Regions from separate parts of the Amycolatopsis dongchuanensis genome, predicted to be linked through region 1. Evidence: riboswitches for the same ligand, from Rfam matches in the RefSeq annotation. Region 1 holds a riboswitch; each other region holds the start of a gene.

Region 1 (4,619 bases):
CGGTCAGCGCCACGGCGGCCAGCAGGAACCCGGCCACGACCACGGCCAGCACGACACTGCGGTGCAGCCACGCGAGCGCGGCCAGGCCCAGCGCCGCCGTCACCGGGTCGACCAGCTCGGCCCTGAGCGCCGCCCCGAGCGCGTAGGCCGCGAGCGGCAGGCACACCAGGCACGTCCGCAGCGCGACCCGGCTCCCCGGCCGCACCACCGCCCACGCACCGGCGCACAACCCGAGCAGACCGAGCGGAGCACCGATGGCCGCCGCGAGCACCTGCCCGTCGGCCGACCGGGTGGCGGCGGCCAGCCCGGTCGACAACGCGATCACCGCGAGCCCCGCCACGCCGGTCAGCACGACGCGGCCCGGCGACCCGATCCGCCGCCGGTACCAGACGAGCGCGCCGAGGAAGGCGACCGCGACCGCCAGCTGCCACGGCGTCCCCCACCGCCACGCGCTGGGCAGCGCGGGCGGTGTCAGCAGGAACTGCTGGTACGGCACCCCCACCAGGTACTGCTGCTGCCGCACCGGGTGGAACCCCTGGAGGGAGGTGTAGGCGAACCAGGGCCGCGGCGAGCGCAGCTCCCACGCGGTCGCCGCCAGCAACGCGAACCCCAGCAGGGCCGGTGGGAACCACGCGGCCCGACGTTCCCCAGTCATCGGGGCGAGGGTACTCAGCGCAGGAAGGACGGCACCGCACGCGGGTCCGGTGTCGGCGCCCAGCGACCTTCCGGCTTCCCGTAGGTCCACCTGGCGCCGCGGGCGGTGATCTGCCGCAGCGCGAGCGCCAGGCGGTCGACGTGCTCGGCGGTCGTGCCGAGGCCGAGGCTCACCCGCAGCGCCGCCTGCCCGCCGGTCAGCCGCCGCGTCGCGATGTGCGCGCAGAACGCGCCGTCGCGGACGCCGATGCCGTACTCGGCGGACAGCACGGCCGCGAGCCAGCCCGGCTCGTACCCCTCGACCACGAAACTCACCGTGCCCACGCGGTCACCGTCGTCGTCGAACAGCCGCAGCTCCGAAAGCCCCGGCACGGCGGCGAGCCCCCGGCGCAGGCGGCCGAGCAGCTCCTCCTCGTGCGCAGTCACCGCGGACCAGTCGGCCGAGAGCTGCTCGCACGCGACACCGAGCGCGTACACGCCGACGGTGTTGGGCGATCCGGCCTCGTGCCGCTCCTCGCCGCTGTGCCACACCACGCCGCCCTCGGTGACGTTCTTCGTCGCGCCGCCACCGGCGAGGTACGGGGCCGCGGCCCGCAGCCAGTCCGCCCGTCCGACGAGGGCACCGGCGCCGAACGGCGCGTACAGCTTGTGCCCGGACACCGCCACGTAGTCGACGTCCAGCTCCCGCAGCGAAATCCGGCGGTGCGGCGCGAGCTGGGCACCGTCGAGCGCGACGCGTGCACCGTGCTTCCGCGCCACCGCGGCGATTTCGCGCACCGGGAGCAGTTCGCCGGTGACGTTGGACGCCCCGGTCAGCACGACCAGCCGCGGCCCCTCCGGGCACTCCGCGAGCGCACTGTCCACAGCGGACACCGCGGCGAGCCGGGTGCGCGGGGTGGCGATGCGGCGCACGTTCGGCCCGCGCCACGGCAGCAGCGCCGCGTGGTGCTCGGTGTCGAACAGCACCACGGAGGTGTGCCGCGGCACGGCGCGGGCCAGCAGGTTCAGCGAGTCCGTGGTGTTGCGCGTGAAGATCACCGCGTCGGAGGAGCGGGCGTCCACGAAGCGCCGCAGGGCGTCCCGTGCCCGCTCGTAGACCTTTGTGGACACCTGCGAGGCGAAACCCGCGCCGCGGTGCACACTCGCGTACCACGGCAGGAACTCGTCCACCGCGTCACGGACCGCCGCCAGACACGGCGCGCTCGCGGCGTGGTCCAGGTTGGCGTACTCGACGGTTTCCCCGGTCACCAGCGGCACGCGGGTGTTCAGGGTGGCCGGCACGGTGGTGCGGACGACGGGGTCGAGTGCGAGAGTCATGACGCCTCCTCGGCGGGTCCAGGACCCACGAGGGGCCCGCGCTTGCCCACCGCACCGCGCGGCGGGCCAGGTCCTCACCCGGGGCACCCCACCGCGGTCGGAGGGTTGCCGGCCAGCAAGCCGGGGCTACGCGCTGGCACTCATGACCTATGCCGACACTCTAGCCGACGGTTTCCACTCCGATCAACGCCCCGTCTCACCGCGCCAGCGGGCCAGCGGCCCCGCCCGGTCCACGGCCCGCAGCCGCTGCTCCGCGTGCTGCAGCGCGGATTCCGTCGCCACGACCAGCAACTGGTCGCCCTCCTGCAGCCTGCTGTCGCGTTGCGGCGTGAAACTGGTGCCGTCCCGCACGATCAGGCTCAGCGAAGCGCCCGGCGGCAACCGCAGCTCGTTGAGGTACACGCCGTGCAGCCGGGAACCGGGCTGGACGCGCACCTGCAGCAACGCCGCGTCCAGCTCGTCGAGCGGCGCGGCGTCGACCTCGATCTCCTTCGGCTCGGCGCCGCCGGTGAGCCCGAGGACCTTCGCGACCGGGACGAGCGCCGTGCCCTGCACCAGCGTCAGCACGATCACCAGCACGAACACGGCGTCCACCAGCCGTTCCGCGCCGGGCAGCCCGGTGGCGAGCGGGATCATCGCGAGCACGATCGGCACCGCCCCGCGCAACCCGGCCCACGCCAGGAACACCTGTTCGCGCCACGGCACCCGGAACGGCAGCTGCGACAGCAGCACCGACAGCGGCCGCGCGACGACCAGCACGACCGCACCCGCCACGAGCCCCGGCACCACGGCGTCGAGCAGCCGCTCCGGCGAGGCGAACAGGCCCAGCAGCACGAACAGCCCGATCTGCGCGAGCCAGCCCATGCCCTCCGCGAACGACAGGGTGTCCGAGCGGTGCGGCAGCCGGGCGTTGCCCAGCACCAGCGCGGCGACGTACGTGGCCAGCAGTCCCGAGGCGTGCGCGAACTGGCCGGAGGCGTACGCGACGACGCACACCGCGACCGTCGCCAGCGGGTACAGGCCGGTGGCGGGCAGCGCGGCCCGCCGCAGCGCCCATCCGCCGGCCAGCCCGAGCACCGCGCCGATCGCCAGGCCCGCGAGCAGCTCGTACCCCACGAGCAGCGGCAGCGTCCAGTCCACGCGCGTGCTTTCCGCCAGCACCACCACGACGATGTACACCGGGGCGTCGTTGATACCGGACTCCAGCTCCAGCGCCCCGGCGAGACGGCGCGGGATGCCCGCGCTGCGCAGCACCGAGAACACCGCGGCCGAGTCCGTGGACGCGAGCACCGCGCCCCACAGCAGCGCCATCCGCCAGTCCAGGCCCAGCAGCCAGTGCAGTGCGGCGCCGGTGATCGCGATGCTCAACCCGACGGCCACTGTGGACAGTGTGATGCCCTGCCACAGCGCGGGCCGCACCGAGGACCAGCGGGTGGTCAGCCCGCCCTCGGTGAGGATCAGCACCAGCGCGGCGAGGCCGAGCGACTGGGTGAGCGAGGCGTCGGAGAACTGGATGCCGAATCCGGCCTCGCCCAGCAGCACGCCGAACCCGAGGTAGATCAACAGCGACGGTAGCCCGACCCTGGTGGACAGCCGGACGGCGAGCACGGCCGCGAGCAGCACGGCCGCGCCCAGCCCCAGCACGACCGGCAGTTCCGCCACCGCCACCTCCCCTCCGCGCACCCAAGGGTATAGAACCGCCGGAAAAACCCGTGGACCGGCGCGGACCCGCCGGGGATGCTGAGCCGGTGCTCGTCGTCTTCTCCCCGTCGCCGCGGGGTGCGCTCACGCTGGTGCACCGCGACGACGGCGTGACACTGGAAATGCGGTCGTACGACCGGAAGTCGCGGGTGCCGCACGACCTGGCACACGCGGTGACCGAACGCGAACTGGGCTGGCGCACCGGCGTGTTCGGCTGCCTGGCCGCCGGGGCGTTGTTCTCCTCGGTGCGGGTGCTCGACGGCCGCCAGCGGTACGACGCACGGGAGCGCAGCAGGCGGCTGATCGCGGGGCACGCGCGCGACATCGGGGTCGCCGAACTGCTGGCGTGGGTGGTGCACGAGGCCGTCGAACACGGCACGGGGAACCCGTTCCTCGCCGCGCGCGACGCCTGGGGCACGCTGCGTGAGGATCCTTTTCCTTACGACGAAACGGATTTACAGCGGGCCACCAGTACCCTGCGAAGGCTTGGCGACGCGTGGCTGAACCTGCCGCCGGGTGACGGCCTGCGGTTCTCGTGGCCGCGGCGGCTCACCGCGCCCGCAGTGCCGCCAGCACGTCCTCGACCCCGGCGGGTGCCGCGGCGAGTTCGATGAGCTTGTCGCGGCCGCGTTCCCCTTGCACCACAAGGACATCGCGGCTGCGGACGCCGAGCTCGCGGGCCAGCACCTTCCGCACGGCCTCGTTCGCCTTGCCCTCGATGGCGGGCGCCCGCACCGACACGACGAGCGCGCCCGCGTGTTCCCCGCCGACGGCGTCCCGCTTCGCCCCGGGCTTCACCCGGATCGCGAAGCGGGTCACGCCAGCACCTCCGGCTCGACACCCAGCCGCACGAACGGTTCCGCCACGCACACCCGCACCGCGCGGTGCGGCTCCCGCAGCACCCAGCCCGCGGCGGTGGCGCGCGCCAGCAACGCCGCCGGCACGGC
Region 2 (4,619 bases), on a different contig from region 1:
CCACCTGCACGCCGACCACATCAGCGGCCTGGAGTCCGTCTTCGACGGCAGGTCCGTCGGGGCGGTCGCGGTGGGGCCGGGCCGGATGCCGGCGTGGGCGTGGCGCCAGGTGGCGCAGATCGCCGGGCGCCACGGGGTGCCCCTGCTCGAACTGGAACTCGGCCGGCGGCTCGACTGGCCCGGGCTGTCCTTGGAGGTGATCGGACCGCGTTACCCCGGTCCGCAACAGGAACGAGATGACGCGGACGGCACGAACATCAACAACGCCTCGGTCGTGCTGCGGGCTGTCACGCCCGCCGGGCGCGTCCTGCTGACCGGTGACGTGGAGCTGCTGGCTCAGGGGGATCTGCTCGCCGCGGGCACCGACCTGCACGCGGAAGTGCTCAAGGTGCCCCACCACGGCAGCAGGTTCTCGTTGCCGGCATTCCTCTCGGCCGTCTCGCCGCGGCTTGCGCTCATCAGTGTCGGCGCGGGGAACAGCTATGGCCACCCGAGCAGGTCCACAGTGGACTCACTCGTCGCGGGTGGTGCGCTGGTCGCCCGCACCGACACCGACGGCGACGCTGCCGTGGTGACGGACAACGGAGGATTGGCGGTGGTGCGCAGGGGAAAGTGAACTCAGCTCTGCAGAGCGGCGCGGACCGCGTCGGCCGACGGCGGGACCGTCGCCTTAGGACCGATCCGGCCTTCGACGGCGTCGAGCGTCTTCAGGCCGTCACCGGTGATGAGCAGGACGGTTTCCGCCTCGGGGTCGAGCTTGCCGGTCTCGATGAGCTTCTTCGTCGTCGCGACGGTGACCCCGCCCGCGGTCTCGGTGAAGATGCCTTCGGTACGGGCCAGCAGCCGGATGCCCTCGACGACCTCCTCGTCCGAGACGTCCTCGATCGCGCCGCCGGTGCGGTTGACGGTGTCGAGCACGTAGGGGCCGTCGGCCGGGTTGCCGATCGCGAGGGAGCGGGCGATGGTGTTCGGCTTCACCGGCTGGACCACGTCGTGGCCGTTGCGGAACGCCGTCGAAACGGGGGAGCAGCCGGTGGCCTGGGCGCCGAAGACCTTGTACGGGGTCTCCTCGACCAGGCCGAGCGACCCCAGCTCGCGGAAGCCCTTGTCCACCTTGGTGAGCTGGGAACCCGAGGCGATCGGCACGACGATCTGCTCCGGCAGCCGCCAGCCCAGCTGCTCGGCGACCTCGAAGGCCAGCGTCTTCGAACCCTCCGAGTAGTACGGCCGGACGTTGACGTTGACGAACGCCCACGTCTCGTTTTCGGCTGCGAGCTGCGTCGCGAGCCGGTTGACGTCGTCGTAGTTGCCGTCGACCGCGATGAGGTTGCCGTCGTAGACGGCGGTGGTGAGGATCTTGGCGCGTTCGAGGGAGGAGGGGATCAGCACGACGGACTGCCAGCCCGCGCGGGCTGCGGCCGCAGCGACGGCGTTGGCCAGGTTGCCGGTCGACGGGCAGGCGAGGGTGTCGAACCCGAACTCGCGGGCCGCGGCCAGCGCGACGGCGACGACGCGGTCCTTGAACGAGTGGGTGGGGTTGCCGGTGTCGTCCTTGACCCAGACTCGCTTGAGGCCCAAGGCCTTCGCGAGCCGGTCGGCGCGCACCAGCCGCGTACAGCCCGGCTCGGTGTTGGGGATCTCCTCGACGTTCGAGGGCACCGGCAGCAGCTTCTTGTAGCGCCAGATGTTGCGGGGGCCGGACTCGATGTCCTCGCGGCGGACCCGGCCGAAGTCGTAGGCGACCTCGAGGGGCGAGAAGTCCTCCGCGGAGACGAACTCGGGCGCGAGCGGCTGGCGGTGGCCCTCCTCCTTCGACACCAGCTCCACGGCGGGGCCGAGGTCGACGGTGCGCTGGGTGGAGGTCGAGCTGAGGGCTGCGGTCATCGCGAGGTTCCTTTCCTCATCTGTCCCGCTGACGCGGGCCGGAATTGGCACCGTGGTCGTCAGCTACCTCGCGGAATCGAGATGACAGGCTGACGCCGGTTGCCGGGGCTTCATCGGGCCGTTCCCTCTGCCCCTCTGGATGAGCGGTATTCGGTTGTCAGGGCCGCGGCGCGTGCAACGCGGCCGTTACAAACATACGACACCGTCGGCTGCCGACGCCATGCCCCTGCGGGCTTCGTCACCGTGGCAGGATCGTGAGGTGACCTCGCCAGCCACCACCACGTCGCCGCTGCACCTCGTCCTCGGCGAAGAGGAACTGCTCGTCGAGCGCGCGATCAGGGCCGCGCTCGACTCGGCCCGCCTGGTCGACCCGACCACCGACATGACGCGGACCAAGGTGTCGGACCTCACCGCGCCCGCGCTGGCCGAGCTGGTCAGCCCCTCGCTGTTCAGCGAGGGCAGGGTGATCGTGCTCGACGCCGCGCAGGACATCTCGCAGGAGCTGGCGGACGCGGTGCTGTCGTACGTGAAATCCCCTGCCGACGGGGTGGTCCTCGTCGTCGTGCACACCGGTGGCGGCCGCAGCAAGGCCGCCAAGGCGCTGCCCGCGGCGCTCCGGAAGGCGGGGGCGCAGGTCACGGAGTGCCCCAAGATCACCAAGCCCGCCGAGCGGGAGGCGTTCGTCCGCAACGAGATCCGGCAGGCGGGCGGCCGGATCGACGCGACCGCCGTCGCGGCGCTGATCGACGCGGTGGGTTCGGACCTGCGGGAGCTCGCCTCCGCGGCGGCCCAGCTGGTCGCGGACTCGGGCGGCAAGGTCGACGAGGACGCGGTGCGCCGCTACCACCGGGGCCGCGCCGACGTCACGGGCTTCGCGGTCGCGGAGAAGGCCGTTGCGGGGGATCGGGCGGCGGCGCTGGAGTCCATGCGCTGGGCGATGCAGATCGGTGTCCCGCACGTGCTGGTGGCCGACGCTCTCGCCGACGCCGTGCGCACGATCGCGCGCGTGTCGGCTGCCGGTCGCGGCAACCCGAACCAGATGGCCGGTGCGCTGGGCATGCCGCCGTGGAAGATCCGCAAAGCCCAAGGTCAGGCGCGCGGCTGGGGCGCGGAGGGCCTGAACAAGGCGATGGCGATCGTCGCGCGCGTCAACGCCGAGGTGAAGGGCGCCGCCGCCGACCCGTCCTACGCGCTCGAACGAGCGGTCCTGGACCTCGTCGAGGCCCGCGACCTGCGCTGACGCGGCATGGAGACGGGGCGACCCGCAAGACGGAGATGGTTGCGAGACCCCGCGGGGGCGTGAGCTGAGGCCGTGGGCCGTGGGAACGGTGGGCACCTTGCGGAGATGACGGTGGCTGGCGGGCCTGGAGCGGCGGCTTACGCGAGTGGGGCCTGTGGGGACGGCCGCGGTCTGCCGGAGCGACGGTGGCTTGGCCCGGACGGCGGTGGCCCTGCGGGAGCGACGGCGCCCGAGCGGGGAAGGCTGCGGTCGGTGGGGACGGCGGCATGCGGCGACGCCATGACCTGGCTGATGCTCCCCAAGCGCGCTGAGCCGGGACGCCGCTGCGAACGGCCGCGACCCGCGCGAAACGGCAGCCCCTGTTCACGCTCCCGGTCGCCACTGCACCGAAAACGCGGAAGCCCGCCACGCATGACGCATGGCGGGCTTCCGGGAAAGAAAGCGGCAGGCAGCTCAGAGCTGGTTGGCGCGCTTCGCGATCGCGGACTTCTTGTTCGCGGCCTGGTTCGGGTGGATGACACCCTTGCTGGCAGCCTTGTCCAGCTTCTTCGCGGCGGCCTTCTGCAGCTCGATCGCCTTTTCCTTGTCGCCGGCCTCGGCGGCCTCGCGGAACTTGCGGATCGCGGTCTTCACCGAGGACTTGATCGACTGGTTGCGCTGGCGCGCCTTCTCGTTGGTCTGGATACGCTTGATCTGGGACTTGATGTTGGCCACGCTGGCGCTCCTTGATCTTTTCGGCGGATCTCGTTGCCGCGTCTCAGTGGCCCCGGCGGACCGGGTTTCCTCCCTGGCGGAATGCCACACGGCAACGGTCGTCAAGGTTACCAGCCGACCTGCGAACACCCACGTGGTGCCCCGGGCCACTCAGCGCCCGATCCCGCACCGCGGTCGGCCCGGCCGCCTGATCTACTCGGGAGGCCTGTGAAAGGGGGAAGGCTCGGTGAACGGTACTGCCCTCGCGCTCGTCCTGGTCGCCGCCGTGGTGCACGCCGGGTGGAACCTCGCGGCCAAGCGCGTCGCGGGCGGGGGTGCCGCCTTCGTCTTCCTCTACTACACCGTGAGCGCTGTCGTGTGCGTGCCGGTCGCCGTCGTCGCGCTCGTCGTCGAGGCCGGGCGGCCCCAGTGGACCTGGCTGCTCGCCGCCGTGCTCACCGCGGTCTTCCACGTCGCCTACGGCACCGTCCTGCAACGCGGCTACGCCGTCGGCGACCTGTCCGTCGTCTACCCCCTCGCCCGCGGCAGCGGCCCGCTGCTGTCCGTGTTCGCGGCCGTCGTCCTGCTCGGCGAACGGCCCGGCGTGCTGGGCCTGATCGGCGCACTGCTCGTCGTCGCCGGGGTGCTGCTCATCGGCAGCGGACGAGGGGAGACCCATCTCGACCCACGGGCTCGGCGTGCCGGGATCTTCTACGGCCTGCTCACCGGCGCCACGATCGCCGCGTACACGCTCTGGGACGACCACTCCGTCAACGCGCTCGGCGTCCCGCCACTGGTCTAC
Region 3 (4,619 bases), on a different contig from region 1:
TTCCTCAGGGACCAGAACCTGTCGCTCGGCCCCGACGACCAGGTCGAGGGCGGGCTGCAGTTCAAGCTCACCGACGGGGCCGAGGTGCACATCAGCCGCACCGGCATCTCCGTGATCAACCAGGAAGAGGACATCGACCCGCCGGTCCAGCAGGTCCAGGACAACACCCTGGACGCGGGCAAGCAGGTCGTGCAGGACCAGGGCACGCCCGGCAAGCAGCTGGTGACCTACCGGATCACCAAGCGCAACGGCCAGGAGACCGCGCGCGAGCAGCTGTCGGTCAAGGTGCTGACCGAGGCCAAGCCGAAGATCGTCCGCGTCGGCACCAAGCAGCCGACGATCAGCGGTGACGGCTCGGTGTGGGACCGCATCGCGAAGTGCGAGTCCGGTGGCAACTGGTCGATCAACACCGGCAACGGCTACTACGGCGGCCTGCAGTTCGACAAGCAGACCTGGGCGGCCTACGGCGGCACGGCGTACGCGCCGCTGCCGAGCCAGGCGACCCGCGAGCAGCAGATCGCGATCGCCGAGAAGGTCCGCGACGACCGCGGCGGCTACGGCGCCTGGCCGATCTGCGGGCAGCGCGCCTGACCCCTTCCCTCCCTTTCGCCTCTTCGCCGGGCGCCACCCCTCGCGGGTGGCGCCCGGCGGCGTTCCCGGGGCCTGCCGGTACGCTGTCCGGCTGTGACGACACTGCTCGGTCCGGCCGAGATCCGCGGGCTGGCCGCCGAGCTGGACGTGCGGCCGACGAAGAAGCTCGGGCAGAACTTCGTGCACGACCCGAACACCGTGCGCCGCATCGTGGAGCTGGCCGGGGTCGCGGGCGAGGACGCGGTCCTGGAGGTCGGGCCCGGACTGGGCTCGCTGACGCTGGGTCTGCTGGCCGCCGGCGCCCGCGTGTCGGCCGTCGAGATCGACCCCGTGCTCGCCGCGCGGCTGCCGGAGACGGTCGCCGAGCGGGCGCCCGGGGACGCGGCGCGCCTGACCGTGCTGGAGCGGGACGCGCTCAGGCTACGTGCGGAGGAGCTGCCGGAGCCGCCTTCGACGCTCGTCGCGAACCTGCCGTACAACGTCGCCGTGCCCGTCGTCCTGCACCTGCTCGCCGAGCTGCCGTCGCTGGCCCGCGCGCTGGTGATGGTGCAGACGGAGGTCGCCGACCGGATGGCGGCGGGGCCGGGCAGCCGGATCTACGGCGTGCCGAGCGTGAAGCTCGCGTGGTACGGCACGGCGCGCAAGGTCGCCGCGGTGCCGCGGTCGGTGTTCTGGCCCGTGCCGAACGTCGATTCCGCGCTGGTCTCCTTCGAGCGCGCCGCCGAGCCGGTCACGTCGGCCGACCGGGACGCGGTCTTCGCCGTCGTCGACGCGGCGTTCGCCCAGCGGCGCAAGACGTTGCGGGCCGCACTCGCTTCGTGGGCGGGTTCCGCCGCTCGCGCGGGGGAGCTGCTCCAAGCGGCTGGCGTCGATCCGGGTGCTCGCGGCGAGCAGCTGACCGTCCGTGAGTTTGCGCAAATCGCGGAGCGACGACACAGCGTCGCGTAGCGTCACCGTGGGGGGTGGCGGTCGGGCGAAGCGGCTGGCCCAGACTCTGCCGTCCGTGTGAACCGGCGGTGTGATCTGACCCCGGATACTTGCGCGGAACACAGGACATCCGTTCTACTTTGAGGGTATCCATCCCGAGCGACTGAGAGACCTGGCTCGCCGAAGTCGCAGCAACCACCCCCCGAGAGGGCAGGTGCTACCGCCAGGATCGATGGAGGAACCTGTGTACCGCACGCGAATGCTCACCAGGCGCCGGGTCGTCGATGAGTGCCGTCGCACCGTGTGTGCGTGTCGTCGCTGACCGTTCTCTTCGCTGAGTTCGATCCTCTCTTCCGCCGCCGTCCTCTGTGGACGGTTCTTCGCGACGCGCGCACACACCATGGAGCTTTCGTTGATCACTGTCGAGAACCTGACCAAGTCCTTCCCCGGCAAGAGTTCCCCCGTCCTCGCCCTGCGCGACGTGAGCCTCGAGATCGGGGCCGGTTCGCTGTACGGGGTCGTCGGCCCGGCCGGTGCCGGTAAGTCGACGCTCGCCAAGGTCGTTGCCCTGCAAGAGAAACCGGACCGCGGCACGGTGCGGCTCGACGGGCTGAACACCGCCGCGCTCGACGGGCGTCGGCTGCGCGAGGTGCGCCGCCAGGTCGCCGTCCTCGACGGCGCCGCGCCGCTGCACGCCGAGCGCACCGTCGCAGGCAACGTCGCCGCCCCGCTGGAGCAGCTCGGCGTCGACGGCCCGCAGCGCCGCAACCGCGTCGGCCGTGCGCTCGACCTCGTCGGCCTGACCCAGCGCGCGACGCTGCAGCCCGGTGAACTGACCGAGGGGCAGCGCCGCCGCGTCGCGCTGGCCCGTGCGCTCGCCACCGGCCCCGCGGTGCTGCTCGCCGACGACCCGACCGGCGGGATCGCCCCCGAGGAGGCCGGCTCGGTGCTCACCGTGCTCGACCGGGCCCGCGCCGAACTGGGCGTGACGGTCGTGCTCACCACCCAGGACGGCGGGGTCGTGCGCCGCGTGTGCGACCAGGTCGCGGTGCTGGACTCGGGCCGCGTCGTCGAGCACGGGAACCTGCTCGGCCTGCTGACCGACCCCGGCAGCCGGATCGCCGACACCCTGCTGCCCGCCATCGACACCCCCCAGTCGCAGCTCGCGGCGTACGAGCGGGCCGCGGACGTCGTGCTCATCGGCTTCGCCGCGGTCGGCGCCCTGCTGCCCGAGGCCGCGAGCCGGTTCGACGTCGAGCTGGCGACCATCGGCGGCGGGCTGACCCGCATCGGCGACACCCCCGTCGCGCGCTTCCGCGTCGGGGTCCGCGGCGAGCAGGCCGACCCGGCGCTGGCGTGGATCGCGGAGCACGGTGCCCACGTCACCCACCTGACCGGCGCGGCGAAGCACCTCGTCGCCGCCTGAGACAGGCGAAGCCGCCCCACAGGTCCTCCCACCTGTGGGGCGGCTTCTGCTCGTCAGGCCTTCTTCGGCCCGACGAGCACCCCCACCCCGATGGCGACGGCGGCGACGATCGCCCCACCCCAGCCGTTCGCGACCGCGTAGCCGTGCACGGTGGCACCGACGGTGCCCAGTCCGGCGGCCGACGCCGTCGCGCTGGAGGCGATCGTGTTCAGCGACGCCGTGCCCAGGGAGGCACCCACTTGCTGCGAGGTGGTGATGAACGCCGACGCCACCCCGGATTCCCGCGCCTCGACCCCCGCGGTCGCGGTGTTCATGACGACGGGCATCGCGAACCCGCCGCCCGCGCCGACCACGAGCTCGACCGGCAGGATCAGGCCCCAGTAGGACGAGTCCGGGGTCAGCTGGGTCAGCACCACCAGTCCCGCGCCCATCAGCAGCAGCCCGATCACCAGCAGCGGCCGCGGGCCCGTCCTGGGCAGCAGGCGCCGCGACAGCAGCGTCGAGACGAGCACGTTGCCCAGCAGGAACGGCAGGAACGCCAGCCCCGCCTGGAACGGGCTGTAGTGCATGATCGCCTGCAGCTGGTAGGTCAGGAACAGGAACATCCCGAACATGCCGAACGAAGCACCGGCGATCGTCAGGTAGCCGGCCGAGCGGGTGCGGTCGGCGAGGATCCGCAGCGGCAGCAGCGGGTTCGCAACCCTGGTCTGCCGCACCACGAACGCCACGACGAACACGACGGCGGCCGCGAGGAAGCCGAGCACGAGCCCCGAACCCCAGCCGCGGGTCGCGGCCTCGGACAGCGCGTAGACCAGCGAGACGATGCCGCCGCTGCCGAGGATCGCGCTGATCCAGTCGAGCTTCGTCTCGCGGTGCCCTTCGACCTTCGGCAGCACGAACCAGCCGAGGACGGCGGCGACGGCCGCGAGCGGCAGGTTCACGTACAGGCACCAGCGCCAGTCGAGGTACTCGGCGAGCGCGCCACCGGCCAGCAGCCCGAGCGCGGCGCCGGACATCATGATCGCGCTGAAGATGCCGAAGGCCTTCGCGCGTTCCTTCGCCTCGGTGAAGGTGACGGTGAGCAGCGAGAGCGTGGACGGCGCGAGCATCGCGGCGAAGACCCCCTGCGCCGCGCGGGCCGCGATGAACATGCCCGGTCCGCTCGCCGCGCCCCCGACGGCCGACGCGAGCGCGAACCCGATCGCGCCGACGATCAGCGTGTTCTTGCGGCCGAGCCGGTCGGCGAGCCGGCCGCCGAGCAGCAGCAGGCCGCCGAAGGCCAGCGTGTACGCGCTGATCGTCCACTGCCGGGCGGCGTCGGACATGCCCAGCTCGTGCTGGGCGGACGGCAGTGCGATGTTGACGATCGTGGTGTCGACGATGACCAGCAGCTGGGCCAGTCCGATCGCGACCAGCGCCCACCACCGGCGCTGGTCGGTTCTGGCCCCCTCGGGGGCCGCGAGTGTGGTTGTCATGGAGTTCCCCTCAAGCAGTAGGCTGGCGTCGGCATTACTTGACGGCCGACAAGTTAACTAGCCGGACGTAAGGTAAGCTCAAAACTAGCCGGGCGTCAAGTCAGTTTGAGAAGTTCTCAGGAAGGGGTGGGCGATGGCGGGGCGTCGCAGCGACACGAGGGAGCGGATCCAGCAGGTCGCGCTCGACCTGTTCGTCCACC

What was found. A riboswitch is a leader RNA that binds a small molecule or an ion and turns the genes downstream of it on or off. The one in region 1 is predicted to bind S-adenosylmethionine.
Region 2: it holds a riboswitch for S-adenosylmethionine, as region 1 does, so the genes downstream of both, thrC (threonine synthase) here and ABFX51_RS27720 (aminotransferase class V-fold PLP-dependent enzyme) in region 1, are expected to answer to the same signal.
Region 3: it holds a riboswitch for S-adenosylmethionine, as region 1 does, so the genes downstream of both, ABFX51_RS38835 (methionine ABC transporter ATP-binding protein) here and ABFX51_RS27720 (aminotransferase class V-fold PLP-dependent enzyme) in region 1, are expected to answer to the same signal.

The regions. Positions count from the first base shown of each region.
Region 1 covers NZ_BAABIB010000106.1:30,853-35,471, forward strand. Annotated here, with positions in the region: gene ABFX51_RS27715 (hypothetical protein) at 1-655, opposite strand, end outside; gene ABFX51_RS27720 (aminotransferase class V-fold PLP-dependent enzyme) at 670-1,971, opposite strand; SAM riboswitch class IV at 2,005-2,119, opposite strand; gene ABFX51_RS27725 (potassium/proton antiporter) at 2,155-3,633, opposite strand; gene ABFX51_RS27730 (hypothetical protein) at 3,684-4,286, shown strand; gene ABFX51_RS27735 (DUF167 domain-containing protein) at 4,222-4,491, opposite strand; gene ABFX51_RS27740 (ArsR/SmtB family transcription factor) at 4,488-4,619, opposite strand, start outside.
Region 2 covers NZ_BAABIB010000005.1:98,044-102,662, forward strand. Annotated here, with positions in the region: gene ABFX51_RS00800 (ComEC/Rec2 family competence protein) at 1-616, shown strand, start outside; gene thrC (threonine synthase) at 619-1,884, opposite strand; SAM riboswitch class I at 1,898-2,030, opposite strand; gene holA (DNA polymerase III subunit delta) at 2,144-3,124, shown strand; gene rpsT (30S ribosomal protein S20) at 3,578-3,838, opposite strand; gene ABFX51_RS00820 (EamA family transporter) at 4,065-4,619, shown strand, end outside.
Region 3 covers NZ_BAABIB010000171.1:32,935-37,553, reverse strand. Annotated here, with positions in the region: gene ABFX51_RS38845 (resuscitation-promoting factor) at 1-591, shown strand, start outside; gene rsmA (16S rRNA (adenine(1518)-N(6)/adenine(1519)-N(6))-dimethyltransferase RsmA) at 685-1,539, shown strand; SAM riboswitch class I at 1,666-1,757, shown strand; gene ABFX51_RS38835 (methionine ABC transporter ATP-binding protein) at 1,931-2,944, shown strand; gene ABFX51_RS38830 (MFS transporter) at 2,998-4,419, opposite strand; gene ABFX51_RS38825 (TetR/AcrR family transcriptional regulator) at 4,553-4,619, shown strand, end outside.